Regions from separate parts of the Sporomusa aerivorans genome, predicted to be linked through region 1. Evidence: a T-box and tRNA genes for the amino acid it is inferred to sense, from the RefSeq annotation. Region 1 holds a T-box; the other regions hold tRNA genes.
What was found. The T-box of region 1 lies ahead of leuS (leucine--tRNA ligase). A T-box ahead of a tRNA ligase gene usually reads a tRNA of that ligase, here a tRNA-Leu.
Positions count from the first base shown of each region.

Region 2: it encodes a tRNA-Leu, which carries the amino acid that the T-box ahead of leuS (leucine--tRNA ligase) is inferred to sense. The anticodon was not compared.
Region 3: it encodes a tRNA-Leu, which carries the amino acid that the T-box ahead of leuS (leucine--tRNA ligase) is inferred to sense. The anticodon was not compared.
Region 4: it encodes a tRNA-Leu, which carries the amino acid that the T-box ahead of leuS (leucine--tRNA ligase) is inferred to sense. The anticodon was not compared.

Region 1 is NZ_CP156926.1:4,116,612-4,120,509, reverse strand. Features, by position in the region: gene SATMO3_RS19905 (aminotransferase class V-fold PLP-dependent enzyme) at 1-997, shown strand, start outside; gene SATMO3_RS19900 (hypothetical protein) at 1,077-1,481, opposite strand; T-box leader at 1,590-1,794, shown strand; gene leuS (leucine--tRNA ligase) at 1,938-3,898, shown strand, end outside.
Region 2 is NZ_CP156926.1:4,278,222-4,282,119, forward strand. Features, by position in the region: gene SATMO3_RS20685 (hypothetical protein) at 526-1,104, opposite strand; gene SATMO3_RS20690 (hypothetical protein) at 1,254-1,499, shown strand; tRNA gene SATMO3_RS20695 (tRNA-Leu) at 1,635-1,717, opposite strand; tRNA gene SATMO3_RS20700 (tRNA-Lys) at 1,864-1,939, opposite strand; tRNA gene SATMO3_RS20705 (tRNA-Lys) at 2,182-2,257, opposite strand; tRNA gene SATMO3_RS20710 (tRNA-Gln) at 2,353-2,428, opposite strand; tRNA gene SATMO3_RS20715 (tRNA-His) at 2,445-2,520, opposite strand; gene hrpB (ATP-dependent helicase HrpB) at 2,665-3,898, opposite strand, start outside.
Region 3 is NZ_CP156926.1:5,573,357-5,577,254, reverse strand. Features, by position in the region: gene SATMO3_RS26595 (vitamin B12-dependent ribonucleotide reductase) at 1-1,423, shown strand, start outside; gene SATMO3_RS26590 (hypothetical protein) at 1,499-2,194, shown strand; tRNA gene SATMO3_RS26585 (tRNA-Leu) at 2,283-2,365, shown strand; tRNA gene SATMO3_RS26580 (tRNA-Leu) at 2,552-2,638, shown strand; tRNA gene SATMO3_RS26575 (tRNA-Pro) at 2,817-2,893, shown strand; tRNA gene SATMO3_RS26570 (tRNA-Val) at 2,951-3,027, shown strand; tRNA gene SATMO3_RS26565 (tRNA-Gly) at 3,201-3,275, shown strand; rRNA gene SATMO3_RS26560 (16S ribosomal RNA) at 3,318-3,898, shown strand, end outside.
Region 4 is NZ_CP156926.1:3,240,225-3,244,122, forward strand. Features, by position in the region: gene SATMO3_RS15310 (ABC transporter substrate-binding protein) at 1-344, opposite strand, end outside; gene SATMO3_RS15315 (hypothetical protein) at 488-1,153, shown strand; gene SATMO3_RS15320 (response regulator) at 1,187-1,549, shown strand; tRNA gene SATMO3_RS15325 (tRNA-Asp) at 1,712-1,788, shown strand; tRNA gene SATMO3_RS15330 (tRNA-Phe) at 1,895-1,970, shown strand; tRNA gene SATMO3_RS15335 (tRNA-Gly) at 1,976-2,050, shown strand; tRNA gene SATMO3_RS15340 (tRNA-Cys) at 2,058-2,132, shown strand; tRNA gene SATMO3_RS15345 (tRNA-Leu) at 2,261-2,349, shown strand; gene SATMO3_RS15350 (alpha/beta fold hydrolase) at 2,608-3,585, opposite strand; gene SATMO3_RS15355 (DUF1294 domain-containing protein) at 3,839-3,898, shown strand, end outside.

The sequences.
Region 1 (3,898 bases):
AGCCAATGATATGCCCTGGCGCGACAAGTTCACTATTGACTACATTGCTTTAACCAAGGCGGGCGGTTTATCCTTAACCGACCTGGAAACAAAGTTAAAGCGGTATGAAGGAAAAGTAAGGCTGGTTGCCGTAACCGGTGCCTCGAATGTTACCGGGTACATAAATCCAGTTCATAAAATTGCACGGCTGAGTCATAAATACGGAGCCAGAATTTTTGTAGACGGTGCGCAATGGGTTCCGCATGCTTCTGTCGATATGAAGCCCGCTCTATCAGTGGAGCACATTGATTATCTTGCATTTTCAGCGCATAAAATGTATGCGCCTTTTGGCGCCGGTGTGCTGATCGGTCCAAAGGATACTTTCGCTAAGGCGGCTCCCGCATATCAGGGCGGAGGGGCAGTCGGGCTGGTGTCGCAGCAAGCTGTTACCTGGGATGACCCGCCGGCAAAATACGAAGCCGGTACACCCAATATGATGGGGGTGCTGGCAATGACTACCGCTATTGAAACTTTGGGCAGACTGGATATCGCTGATATCCATCATTATGAGCGGGAACTTATTGATTATGCCATTGATGCTCTAAAATCCGTTCCCGGGATTACGTTATATAGCATCCAGGATGGGAGCGAAGAGAGGGTAAGCCTGCTGTCTTTTTCTATGGAAGGATTGCATCACAGCCAGGTTGCGGAAATATTAGCCCAGGAAGCCGGCATTGCTGTTCGCAACGGTTTATTTTGCGCCCACCCCTATGTCGAAAAGTTGCTGGGATTAAGTGATGATACTATCAAATACTATCAAACCCATGACGATACGAGTATACCCGGGCTGGTACGCATAAGTTTTGGTATGTATAACACTTTCCAGGAAATTGATGTGTTTCATCGATTGCTGCTGCGTGTTGCCAAGCATCAGACCTACTATAAGCGTAAATATGAGTATGTCCTTGACCCTGGACGTTGTAATGCATGCAGTCAGAGGGAAGATCCGTATTGCTGACTTAACTATCAAAACCACTCAGACGCTGGCGTTGCCAGTTCCGAGTGGTTTTGATCTGATGGCTAATCCCGTTTTCATTTTAGTTATTAGAACTGACAGATTTAATCCATTCCTCCAACTTGGCCAAAACTTCCGCCCGGGCAGTGTCCACTTCGACGCCTCGCCATTCCTGGCCTGTTTCACCGTCAAACCAAAGATCTTTTTGCGAGAAAGTTCCGGTAGGATAGAGTTTTTCTTTGGCAGCATCTAAGATACCGTCAAGCATACTCTGCTTAATGGTTTTCCTGATCATGCGGCAACCGGCTTTTTCAGTGCTGGCGACCTCTATGCCATCGGGGCCGGCACTAAGCTCGACGTGGGAGAGCAGTTTGCCTTGATGGTTGGCGGCAGCTATAGCCTGCTTGGCGTAAGCGGCGGCCTGCTCCCGTTTAATACTGTCATCATTTACGGTAACTCTGACATTGCCGATAATAAGCTTATACATGACGCACCTCCTTATGAACTATTGTATGACTATTAGACTGAGATAGAACAGTTTTCGTGGTCAGACCATACGTTGACTTTTGTATTTTATTGCTATATAATGGAACATACAAATCTTATGAGGCAGATTAGTAAGTTGTATAATGCAGTTCAGAAAGTTGGCGGTTGTTGCGAGCCAATCTGTGATATAGCCGAACTCACTGCTGAAGAGCGCTGTGAAGGAAATAGCAGTCGACGCAAGCCGGCGTTATGGGCAAGAGTGGATGGCACCTGCCATCAAACAGGGTGGTACCGCGAGAAGTCTCGTCCCTGGCGTCAGCCACGGGACTTTTTTTATCCTGATAGAAAGTATAACTTTAAGTCAGGATAGAACCTATACCGGCATTTCGCTTTTGCCACAGGCTCGGCGGAAGCCGTGTGTTCTTTACTATCTGTCCGAGGGGGATTGAATTACTCGATGAATGAAAAATATACGCCGCACGAGATTGAGGCCAAATGGCAAAAACTCTGGGCGGAAAATGATGCCTTCAGCACGACGATTAACCGGCAGCGACCAGAATACTATGTCCTGGAAATGTTTCCTTATCCGTCAGGTAATCTGCACATGGGACATGTGCGCAATTACTCGATCGGTGACGTTGTAGCCAGATTTAAAGTCATGCAGGGATATAACGTTTTGCACCCGATGGGCTGGGATGCTTTTGGCATGCCTGCTGAAAACGCTGCTATCAAAAATGGCATTCATCCTTCTTCCTGGACTTGGGATAATATTGCTAACATGCGGCGGCAGCAGCAGGAACTGGGACTATCTTATGACTGGGACCGGGAAGTAGCCACATGCCACCCGGATTATTATCACTGGACACAATGGTTGTTTTTACTGTTCTATGAACGTAATTTAGCATATAAAAAGAAAGCGGCAGTTAACTGGTGTAACGATTGCAATACCGTACTGGCTAATGAACAGGTTGTTGACGGCCGCTGCTGGCGGTGCGACTCGGTTGTTGTCAAAAAGGATCTTGAGCAATGGTTCCTGAAAATAACCGATTACGCTGATCGCCTGTTAACCGATTTGAATGAGCTTAAAGGCTGGCCTGAACGTGTTAAAACGATGCAGGAAAACTGGATCGGACGCAGTGAAGGTGCTGAATTCAGTTTTGCCGTACCAGAAATAGATGATAGAATTGCCGTATATACCACTCGCCATGACACGGTTTTTGGTGTCAGTTATATTGTCTTGGCGCCGGAGCATGTTTTAGTAGACAAGCTTATCGCCGGCAAAGCCGAGGAAAGTGCTGTCCGGTCATTTATCGACCGGGTCAGAGGGCAAAGTGAAATTGCCCGTACTTCCAATGAAACCGAAAAAGAAGGTATTTTCACAGGTGCTTATGCGATTCATCCGTTTACCGGTGAACAGGTGCCTATTTGGATTGCGAATTATGTCTTAGTTGAATACGGTACCGGCGCAGTAATGGGAGTACCAGCCCACGACCAGCGCGACTGGGACTTTGCCGGCAAGTATGGTTTGCCGAAGAAGATTGTAATTCAGCAGGTGGGCAAGGAGCTTGCGCTGAGCGATATGAACGGGGCCTACGACGATCAGGGGGTTATGGTTAACTCCGGTGAATTTGACGGCCTGGATAACGAAGCGGGCAAGGTCAAAATTGCTCAGTGGTTTGAACAGCAAGGTATCGGCAAAAGACGAATTAATTACCGTCTGCGGGACTGGCTTATTTCCCGGCAGCGTTATTGGGGAGCGCCTATTCCGATTATTTACTGCGCGGAATGCGGTACCGTACCGGTTCCGAAAGAGCAATTACCTGTATTACTTCCGAATAATGTTGATTTTGCCAGCGGGTCAGTGTCGCCATTAGCCAAAGCGGAAGAATTCATTAACTGTACATGTCCAAGATGCGGCGGCAAAGCACGGCGGGAAACAGATACCATGGACACCTTTATTTGTTCTTCCTGGTATTATTTCCGCTATACCAGCCCGCATAGCGCCGACGAACCGTTTGATCCGGACAAAGCAAACTATTGGATGCCTGTCGATCAGTATATCGGTGGTATTGAGCATGCCATACTCCATCTCTTGTATTCACGCTTTTTTACCAAAGTTTTAAAAGATGCCGGTCTGGTTAACGTCAACGAACCGTTTAAAAATCTTCTTACCCAGGGAATGGTTATCAAAGACGGAGCCAAAATGTCCAAATCAAAAGGCAATGTCGTTTCACCAGAGGAGATTATTGGTAAATACGGCGCCGATACGGCAAGATTGTTTATCTTATTTGCTGCGCCGCCGGAACGGGATCTGGAGTGGAGTGACCAGGGGGTAGAAGGAGCTTACCGGTTCTTAGGCCGCTTATGGCGTATTGTTGGCTATTATGAACCGCTTTTCCAGGCAGAGACTGCCGAATA
Region 2 (3,898 bases), 160 kb from region 1:
TAGGCTGTCAACCGAGTTGGAGCCCCTGCCGCCCTAACCAGTCAGTAGGCTGTCAACCAAGCTGGAGCTCCTGCCGCCCTAACCAGTCAGTAGGCTGTCAACCAAGCTGGAGCCCCTGCCGCCCTAACCAGTCAGTAGGCTGTCAACCAAGCTGGAGCCCTTGCCGCCCTAACCAGTCAGTAGGCTGTCAGCCGAGTTGGAGCTCCTGCCGCCCTAACCAGTCAGTAGGCTGTCAACCGAGTTGGAGCTCCTGCCGCCCTTCCAAACCTATCGGCTGCCGTCCTTCCTGGACGCCTTGCTGGCCCCGTCAATGAAATGCGCACCGTTGTTCCCCCGATAAAGCAGACTTAGCTTTAGGCGGGGTTTTACCCTCATCTGAAGCTAAGTCGTCGGATAAAGATCTTCCCTGCCCCTACGCAGCATCCTGCTGCAGACAAAAACTAAGGCACTAAAAGTAGCGCCTTAGTTTTTTAATTTGTTAAAAGTGCAAGCTTCTGCTGCCATAAGAACAAATAGGCTGCCGCTTTATAATTTGAACGTGCGGCCAATTGTCGAAAAAAAAGCAACATGCACAGCCGCTATTAGCGCCCCTGTGAAATCAGCTATCAGATCAAGATTGGTATCCAGCAGGCTTGGTTGGCTAGGCACCTGCGGCCGGGCCACTAAGTCCCCGATAAATTCACCGATCTCATAAACCGCCCCAATGCTTAGCCCTATTAAAATTACCAGCAGACAATTAAACGCACGGCTCACAACCGGGTGCAGCAACCGGTGCAGAATAGTAAAAGCAAACAGCGAGAAAGCGTAGCTGCCATAGACATGCTGAATTTTGTCAAAAACCGATGACGTAACATACAAATTTAAGTACAAACCGATAAAACTATCGCTAAGAACAGCCACCATTACAAGCGCCCGGATGTAATTGGGCACTGTCATATTATATTTTAGTTCAAAAAAAGAATAAATTGTCCAAATAGAGGCCTTTACAGCAATATTCTTTGCATAGTCATAACGGCCCTGTTCTGCTAACACTACAATTAAAATAAGCAATCCAGCCAGGAAAATTCCCGTCAAAAGCAAGTTGTTCCTGTTGTAGTTGGTCAAAATCGTTCCCCCCAGATCTTTATTATTATCCACTCTTAACGACAATAAACAAATACTATTTCCGGATTTCCAGTATTCCACTTTAAGGAATTCCATGTTATAATATAAAGTATCAATGGATAATCATTCTAAACCAAGGAGGGTAAATTATGCGAGCCAGCGTGACTAAAGATTTCTTTCTCAGTCAAACTCTCCCTATAAGAAAAACAGACCGGATAGCTATTTCCGCTTATGGCGGCGATCTTTCCGGCACCAGTTTAGGCAGTTCCGAGAACTTCCGCATTCCTGCACATGTTTTTGAGCCCGGGCAGGTTATTCTCACGCCCCAGGAATGGCGAAGCCTGCTTGCCAGAGTGCAAAACTGGCCTGCAAACATCGGAATTATTAATTTATAGCTCCTCGTCTCTGCCAAATACCTGCCTTAAGCAACACTATCAAAGCCGAAATCTACATTTAAATAAACTCCGTACATTTTTTCTTTGGCATATAAAAACGGCCTACAGGTTAAGCCTGTAGGCCGTTTTATGAATTGGTGCGGGAGAAGGGACTTGAACCCCCACGGTCACCCGCCAGATCCTAAGTCTGGTGCGTCTGCCAATTCCGCCACTCCCGCATATGATATTAACTTATTGCCGCAGATGATATCTTATCATAGTATAATACTTTGTGTCAATAAGAAACTTACGGAACATCCTGTTTGCACCTGCAGCCGGCAATACACTGCCCTTGCTTGATGCTCACACCAAGCGGCCGGTAGAATGGTGACCCACGATGGACTCGAACCATCGACACCCTGATTAAAAGTCAGGTGCTCTACCGACTGAGCTAGTGGATCATTGAGTGAATAAGCCAACTGTTTATCCGACGACTAACCCGCCCTAAGGCTCTCATTTCTACAAGCGAGAGTTATACCCCTACGGGCACAGGCGAGTGGTCGCTAAGTCTACTTTAGCTTAAGGAATACTCCCATTGAGTCTCAGCCGGAGAAAACTCAGAGCTGAGCAGGCAACTGAAAGCAGCCAATCGTACAAGTTCTCATGAGCCTTCACAACTCATGAGAACTTGATTCACAGCTTATGGTGACCCACGATGGACTCGAACCATCGACACCCTGATTAAAAGTCAGGTGCTCTACCGACTGAGCTAGTGGGTCGACGTATAATGATGTTCCTCGCTATCGCTTGGAACTAAGCGATTCACATAGGTTTCCGCGTCGCTATCGCTCCTAAAAACCTAGTTCTCTGCTTATGGCAGGGGCGGCTGGACTCGAACCAACGCATGACGGAGTCAAAGTCCGTTGCCTTACCGACTTGGCTACGCCCCTACAAATGAAGTTAAAATGGGGTGACTAGAGGGGATCGAACCCTCGAGTAACGGAGCCACAATCCGCCGTGTTGACCGCTTCACCATAGCCACCATTATCCATTGTCGCTAACGACAGAATTCATTCTATCATACCACTATCCTTATGTCAAGCATAATGATTTGACTCTCCTTTGAGCTTTTTTTGTATTATTATTTGCTTCCTGGCCGGCCAGGAGGAAACCGCCGTCCCTAAGATCAGGAACTGCGTGGACGAACTCGGTTAGTCGGTATAGCTGTCCATGGATCGTCAGGCCAATAATGCTTTGGATAGCGTCCCATCAGGTCCTTTTTCACCTCAAAGTATGTGGTACGCCAGAAACTGGCCAAGTCGCGTGTTACCTGGACAGGACGTTGTGCCGGTGATAATAAGTGCAAGGTTACCGCCACTTTTCCACAAGCAATGCGCGGAGTATCATTTAGTCCAAACATCTCCTGAAGCTTAACGGCCAGAATGGGATTATCCGTAGTGCTATAATCGATCATAATCCGCTGCCCGCTGGGAACAACGATATGGGTGGGCGCATATTCATCAAGTTCCTGGCGTTGTTGCCATGTAAGCATATTGGTTAATATTGCCGCTAAGCTTAACTGCTCTAACTGCCCCCTGCTTGTTATCCCTTGGATATAAGGTCCCAGCCAGTGTTCCAGTGTAGCCAGCAAAGACTCATCACTTAGATCAGGCCAGTTGCTTTCATATTGTCTTATAAACAACAGGCGCTGCCGCAACTGACAGGCCTGCTTGCTCCAGGGCAGGATAGATAAGCCCGCAAGTGCAATCCCGTGCAGCAAAGCAGCTTGAGCAGCGGCAGGCTCCGGATTAGCTATCGGGCTTTCATTTAAAATCAGAGCTCCCAGACGCCTGTACCGTCTGGACCGTACGGCCTGAGCCGCAGTATCCCAAACAACGGAATTTTCCTCGATTATTTGCGGGCCGAAATACCGCTCTATCTGTGCAAGCATAAGCGGAGCGGCCAAAAAAACTTTACTGTCGGTTCCCTCACCGTCAAGATCAGCAGCCACAACGTAAGAACTCCGCCCAAGAGGCTGCGTCCCGGATATTTTGGCGCCTCGTCCGTTTGCGAGCAAAAACCGGCCATCACTCCGCAACTGTCCGATCCGATCTGGATAGGCAAATGCCAGCAATAAACCGCAATCATCTATTGCGGTTTGCTTGTCGTCCAATCCAAAAATTTGTGCTAGCCGCTTGCTATACTCTTTTATGCGGCGAATCGCCGCCCCCTGTTGAGCGCTGTAGTTTGGGTTGCGCAGCGCCTCCACGCGCAAACGTAAATCCACATCCCGAATGCCGTTTTCTCCCTGAAAAAAGTCACGTTCGCTGAGAATAGCGGCAAGCTCACACGCTAAGCCGCCAATCCCCAGTTCTTCCGCTGTCAGTATCATATGAGCCAGCCGCGGCTCCAAACCGGCA
Region 3 (3,898 bases), 1.5 Mb from region 1:
CCCCTGTGGGGAACAGCCGCTCTTACCTTATGAATCCTGCAATCTTGGCTCTATCAATTTGAGCCTGATGACAAAACTTACCGATAAGGGACCTGTTGCCGACTTTGAACGTATAGGCGCCATCGTAAAGAAAGCGGTTCATTTTCTGGATAATGTTATTGATATCAATAAATATCCGTTACCGGAAATAGAAACAACGACAAAGGGAACCCGGAAAATTGGCCTGGGAGTTATGGGCTGGGCCGATATGCTCTACCAACTGAACATTCCTTATAATTCAGAGCAGGCTTTGGCCCTGGCAGAGAGAATAATGAATTTCATTCAGGAGCAATCCAGAAAAGCATCTATGGAACTGGCGGAGAGAAAGGGCGTATTTTTACACTTTGACAAAAGCATCTATAAAAAACAGGGAATTGAGGTACGCAACGCAACGACTACAACAATTGCTCCAACCGGAACATTGAGTATTATTGCCGGCGTTTCCAGCGGTATTGAACCTTTATTTGCATTATCTTATATCAGAAATGTCATGGATAATGACGAGCTAATTGAAACAAATCCGATATTTGAACAAGTTTCTGTAAGGCAGGGTTTCTACACCAAGGCATTAATGCGGATGATTGCCCAAAAGGGGACCATACAAGGCCTGGAGGAAATACCGGCGGCAATTCAGAAAACTTTTGTTACCGCACATGATATTTCCCCGGAATGGCACGTAAAAATGCAGGCGACTTTTCAAAAGTATACCGACAATGCGGTTTCGAAAACGGTAAACCTGTGCAACAAGGCGACAAAAGAAGACGTTAAGAATGTATTTACCTTAGCGTATGAGACCGGCTGTAAAGGGGTAACTATTTACCGGGATGGCAGCCGGGATATGCAGGTGCTTAATATCGGTAAAGTTAACGGCAAAGAGACAGTTGAAGCAGGAAGTGTAATGCCGGAGGAAAAACAAGCTTTTTTCTCACCAAGACCCAGACCGGAAATTACAACCGGCTTTACTGAAAAAGTCAAAATCGGATGTGGCACTATATTCATCACTGTAAACTATGATCAGCATGGAATATGCGAGGTCTTTACCAATACCGGACGCGCCGGCGGCTGCCCGTCTCAATCCGAGGCGACGGCAAGACTCGTGTCGATTGCTTTGCGTGCCGGTATAGATGCCAACTCTATCATTGATCAGTTAAAGGGTATCCGGTGCCATTCAACAATCAGACAAAAAGATTTGAAAGTGTTGTCATGCCCTGATGCTATTGGTAAGGTTATTGAAAAAGTAATGAAACTCCAGAATGGTGATGCATTGGCAACGCAGGCTGCTACTACGGTGACCGGTAATGACTGTCCTGAATGCGGTAAGACGGTTGAACATGAAGGCGGTTGTGTTATTTGCCGGCATTGCGGCTTCAGCAAATGTGGCTAATTAAATTTGACACTGAGTGCACCTGTTAAGGCGAAGATCAAACTGTTGACTTCTGGAAGAAAGGAGGGGTGATTCTTGGGTGACAAGGCTGAGATTTTGGCAGAATTTCAACGCGCACGCATGAATGAGGAAGCGGTCAGCGTAGAAAGAGTGTATTTTTATAAAACAGACAGAAAAGTTAATCCGCAGCAAGAGGAACCCTTCTTTATTTCCCTGGGGGAGCTGCCTGTCTTGATATCGGCTCCCCATGCCGTCAGGCATTACCGGCAAAAGAAGATTAAGATGTCAGATCAGTTTACCGGAGCTACTGCTTTCCTTTTACACAGACTGACGGACTGTCACGTACTGGCAACCGCCAAGTTGTATGGCGGTGATCCTAATGTCGACAACCCTTGTATCTACAAAAACAAAATAGCCGAAATCTGTCAACGGGAAAAGGTGAAATTGGTTCTAGACATTCATGGGGCTGCCCGTGAGCACGATTTTGATGTGGATTTAGGTACTGACGACGGTAGGACCCTTCTCGGCAAGAACAAAATACTGACATTGCTCGAACGCAGCTTTCAGGACTTTGGACTGCACAGAATCTCTCGTGATCATTTCGCCGCCAGTGGCTCTAACACTATTGCGAATTACGTGGGCCGCGAACTAAAAATCCCCGCAGTGCAGCTAGAGATAAACAAACAATTCCGGGTGCCAGGCCAAAACCCGCAAGGCTTTCACCGGCTGTTGGGCGCATTGGTTTCAAGTGTTAAAGAACTGGCGCGGTAGACAATAAAATGTCGTAAATATCGTAAAAAAACAGGTTGCCCGTGTTGACAATAATATGTTTCTCTGGTATAGTATGAATTCCGGGGACGCGGGAGTGGCGGAATTGGCAGACGCACCAGACTTAGGATCTGGCGGGTGACCGTGGGGGTTCAAGTCCCTTCTCCCGCACCATTTAAGCATAAGCAGAGAGCCTAAGAAAACGAGCCGAAAGGCGAAGATTGATTAGTGCGAATCGCTTAGTTCTGAGCGTCAGCGATAAGCAGAGAGCCCAAGAAAGCGAGCCGAAAGGCGAAGATTGATTGGTACGAATCGCTTAGTTCTGAGCGGTAGCGAAGAACATCCTTATAATATATACACGCCGGAGTGACGTAATTGGCAGACGTAGCAGACTCAAAATCTGCCGGGGGCAACCCCGTGTCGGTTCGAGTCCGACCTCCGGCACCATATAAGCAGAGAGTCCAAGAAAGCGAGCCGAAAGGCGAAGGTTGATTGGTACGAATCGCTTAGTTCTGAGCGGTAGCGATAAGCAGAGAGTCCAAGAAAGCGAGCCGAAAGGCGAAGGGTTGATTGGTACGAATCGCTTAGTTCTGAGCGGTAGCGAAGAACATCCTATATATAATACCGGGGCGTGGCTCAGTTTGGTAGAGTACCTGGCTTGGGACCAGGGGGTCGCAGGTTCGAATCCTGCCGCTCCGACCAATTTGCAATCTTGGTATTGACAAATTGATGACTGATTGATAGAATTGTAATTCCTGTGGGGCTATAGCTCAGTTGGTTAGAGCGCTACGTTGACATCGTAGAGGTCTCGTGTTCGAGTCACGATAGCCCCACCAACCAAGAAATAACAGTTGACATAGTGTGTGTAGATATGATAATCTATATAAGTCGCGTCAAGCGGCGATGTCGATTGTGACCGTTCCCTGAAAACTGAACAATGTAAGTAATGCATCATAAAAAGCCAGATGTGCGGTGGTTTTTTTAAAACCACGTCAATGAATTAACGGATGCGGAAGTAGCTCAGCGGTAGAGCATCGCCTTGCCAAGGCGAGGGTCGCGAGTTCGAATCTCGTTTTCCGCTCCAAAAGATATTAAGAGCCAACAAATGGCTTCAATAAATAAAACTTTATTGGAGAGTTTGATCCTGGCTCAGGACGAACGCTGGCGGCGTGCCTAACACATGCAAGTCGAACGGAGTATTCATTTATGGATACTTAGTGGCGAACGGGTGAGTAACGCGTAGACAACCTGCCTCTAAACTGGGGACAACACCGCGAAAGTGGTGCTAATACCGAATGTGGTAACTTGGTTGCATGACTGAGTTAAGAAAGGTGGCCTCTATATATAAGCTACCGTTTAGAGATGGGTCTGCGTCTGATTAGCTAGTTGGTGAGGTAATGGCTCACCAAGGCGACGATCAGTAGCCGGTCTGAGAGGATGAACGGCCACACTGGGACTGAGACACGGCCCAGACTCCTACGGGAGGCAGCAGTGGGGAATCTTCCGCAATGGACGAAAGTCTGACGGAGCAACGCCGCGTGAGTGAAGAAGGTTTTCGGATCGTAAAGCTCTGTCGTTTGGGACGAACGTATCTTGTGTAAATAATGCAAGGTAATGACGGTACCAAAGGAGGAAGCCACGGCTAACTACGTGCCAGCAGCCGCGGTAATACGTAGGTGGCAAGCGTTGTCCGGAATTATTGGGCGT
Region 4 (3,898 bases), 880 kb from region 1:
ATGGCGTTTAATAAACCGGACGCAGTGACGGTAGCGCCAACATCTAATTGGCTGGCCGCCAATTGGTTAATCATTTCCTGACCTGAGTTGAACTGCACCGGTTCTATTTTGATGCCAAGGTCCTGGTAGTACCCTTTAGCCATGCCAATTAAAATACCGGCATCGGAAATAACCTGTTTCATGCCAACCTTTACCACAGTTTCGTGCGGAAGGGCAGTCAGGCCTTGGGCCCAGGCAGGTCCTTTTGCCGGGGGTACTTGCGTTGCAGGCGTTTGGCTGCAGGCGGTAATGAACATGGTGAGAATTAGTAAAACTGACACTAATCCTCCTAACCGTTTTACCATTTAACTTTCCCTCCTTGTGATTGTAGATAGGTCCGTAAGAGCTACTTCATACTATTCTGAGTTTGTTTTTTGGTTACTCCCCAAGAAGGTTTTTTTAAAACAGCCCAGAATATAATCTTAATGTTGACAGGAGAGGGATATATATGGAGAAAATAATTGAGCAAGTCGCAGAATGGGGATTTTTAAAAAATCTTCCCGATGAAATGTTCGGTTTTACTTTAATTAATGAATTAATGACCTGTGGTACGCAATACCGCATATTTACATACAACAATGTGCAAGCGCGGCGAAGTTTTACCATATTGTATGATAAAGCGACCAAAGATTTTTTGGCCAGAACGGTAGTTGGTTTAACTGAATTCTGCGATATCAGTTACATTACAGGTGATTTAACGTCGTTAGAAAGAGTTCTTTCCGAGCGGATGGAAAACACGCTTAAATGCCTGGCATACTTTGATCCGGCCTCTGTATGTGTTCGGTTTAGAGAAAAAAAAGTGCTCGAATGGCCATATATAGCCAAACTGCCGTCGAGTATCCTTGATTTTGAGCTTTTTATTAGTCCCCAAAAGCCTGTTAAAGTTTTAAACGGATCTTATGCTATAATAGATTATAGCGACTTCACCACAGAAAGTAATTTAATGATAAATTACAACATATACCGAGATGAGTTTTTTTGCGAAATCAGGCTACGGCGAACGCCGATTATGACAGCTGATTTTGATGCAAGAACTTTACCAGACCTTGAGGCAAGATTAGCGGCGAATTTATATCAAACAATTGAGAAACTTGGACAAAATTTACAAAAATGAACTGATTAAAGTTGCAATATAGGAGGGAATCAGATGTCAAAAATTCTGGTTTGCGATGATTCTGCGTTTATGCGAATGATGTTAAAAAAGCTGCTAACCGATAAAGGACATGAGGTAGTTGCGGAGGCCGGAGATGGAAAACAGGCGGTTCAGTTATACCGTCAGCACAAACCGGATTTGGTTACCATGGATATTACCATGCCTGTAATGGATGGAATCCAGGCAGTAAAGCATATCCATGATGAAGACCCGCTGGCTCGCATTGTCATGGTTACAGCTATTGGGCAACGTAGCGTTATTACTGATGCCATTAAGGCAGGCGCATCCAGTTTTATTATTAAGCCTTTTGATCCGGAACAGGTGGAGGAAACCATCAATAAAGTACTGTTAGAGTAATATAATATAACAGCACTTCTAAAGTATACTGGCTCTTGACTGTCTTTTAGGATTGATATATAACAAATTTCGTTGCGGCATACCTGATGTAATTTCGGAAAATAAAGGCTATTGACTTTATTTAAAGGCTGATATATACTAGGTTATGCAATTTGTTAAAGCGGCCCTGTGGTGTAGCGGTCTAACATGCCGCCCTGTCACGGCGGAGATCGACGGTTCAAATCCGTTCAGGGTCGCCATCTAACTTATAGGTAGTGGAAGTTCTTCACTACGTTCAGAATTAAGCGACTCACGTATGTTTCCGTGCCGCCTGGCGGCATAGGGCAACATGGATCGCTGCTTAACGCCTCGGTAGCTCAGTCGGTAGAGCAGAGGACTGAAAATCCTCGTGTCGACAGTTCGATTCTGTCCTGAGGCACCATTTAAGCGGAAGTAGCTCAGCGGTAGAGCATCGCCTTGCCAAGGCGAGGGTCGCGAGTTCGAATCTCGTTTTCCGCTCCATAGCGACGGCGGCATAGCCAAGTGGTAAGGCAGAGGTCTGCAAAACCTTTACTCCCCAGTTCAAATCTGGGTGCCGCCTCCACAATAAAAATGGGTCCACATTCCCGCGGTTTTTGTTTATCCTGATGGAAAGTATAACTTTCGCCTGGATAGAAGCAACCTCGGTAGCTTCACCACAAGATCGGTGCAAGCCGTGTTTTCTTTATATTTGCCGGGGTGGCGGAACTGGCAGACGCAACGGACTTAAAATCCGTCGGAAAGAAATTTCCGTACCGGTTCGATTCCGGTCCTCGGCACCATAAAACAGCTTTGCGCTGGACGCAAGGCTGTTTTATCTTTTTAAAGAACGATATAAAAAGTCCCGGAGAGCTTATCATGGGCTCCTGCCGGGACTTTACATTATCGGGCTATTTCCTCACGAATGTTGAGTCCCTGCGATTTCGACAGCTTCAGTAAATTCGGCCAGCTGCGGCAGGCGCTCGCCAAAATGAATAATGGCGGCTAAGATGAGAAAATTGACGGGCATCATATATAATTACCAAAACATCAGCCGTGCGCTAAGGCAAGGCTGATATAAAATTAATAATTTGCTGCTGGTATTCCTGTTTATGGTTAAAAATTGCCATCGCATGGGCGTCCTTAGGGAAGACATACATTTTTTTATAACCAGAGGATGCTGCGTACAGTTGTTCACACATGACCTGGGGCACTAACGCATCAGCTTCCCCGTGAAGAAAAAGGGTGGGAGTTGTTGCTGTTTTTACAGATTGGACAGGGGAAACATCCTGAAAGCGAAAACCGGATTGCCAGTTAGCTGCCAGACTGGAGTACCACAGCAAGAGGCGTATCCAAAATGTGGAGTGCAGGTTTACTGCATTATTAATCTGTTGGGTGAACAGTTCTGTCAAATCTGAATAAGCGCTGTCAGCGACATAAAATTTCACCCGGTGGGTTGATTCATTGATTTCAGCATGCATCAATGCCGTTGCAGCCCCCATAGAGACTCCATGGACGCCGATGATACCACCCGGATTATGCTGTTCTACCCAATCGATCCATTGGTCAAGATCATATCTTTCATAAATACCCCAGGTTACCGATTCACCCCCGCTGGCGCCGCTTGCCCGGGAGTCGTAGACAAGTACGTTATAGCCGGCGCTCCAGTATATCGGTGCATACCAAACTCCCATTAACCGGCTGCTGGCTATGCCGTGCACAAACACAACGGTGTTGTTTGTCGGCTTAGGGTTAGGCAGGTAAGTGCCCTGCAGGATATATCCCTGGCGGGACTTAAAACTTATATTCTGCCAATTTTTATTTTTAATGCCTTCATCCAAGGTTTCCTGAAGAGAATTGAATCTGCGGGCGTCAAAACGGGTGTGCCACACGCAAAATTCTTTATAAAACGCATTGCCGGCTATAAGACCGGCGGCGTTAATGATTATTGATAATACAAACAGGATTGCCAGGAAAACTCCTGTTGTCTGCAGCCATATTTTTTGTTTAAGCGTTCTGGTTTCATAATCTTTGTGCATAAGATTCTCCCGGTATATTTTACACTTATAGAAACTCGGCTTAGGTTTCGGCGCGCAGCACCTCCGTTGATAGTAGCACAACCGGTGACAAACGTCCAGAATACGAGTCTGTCGCATTTAGGGAAGTTTTTTAGGAGAGAGGAGGAAGTAACCGATTTGTGTGGAAATGATTGATATTGCAAATTGCATTCTGTCAGTATAAAGAATCCCCGGCTTAGAATACAAAGCGAGGGTTCTTATATGGAGTGATACTATGCTTGATTCTAAATTATTAATCTGGTCAATGCCATATCTCTTCTGGAATCTGGCGGCT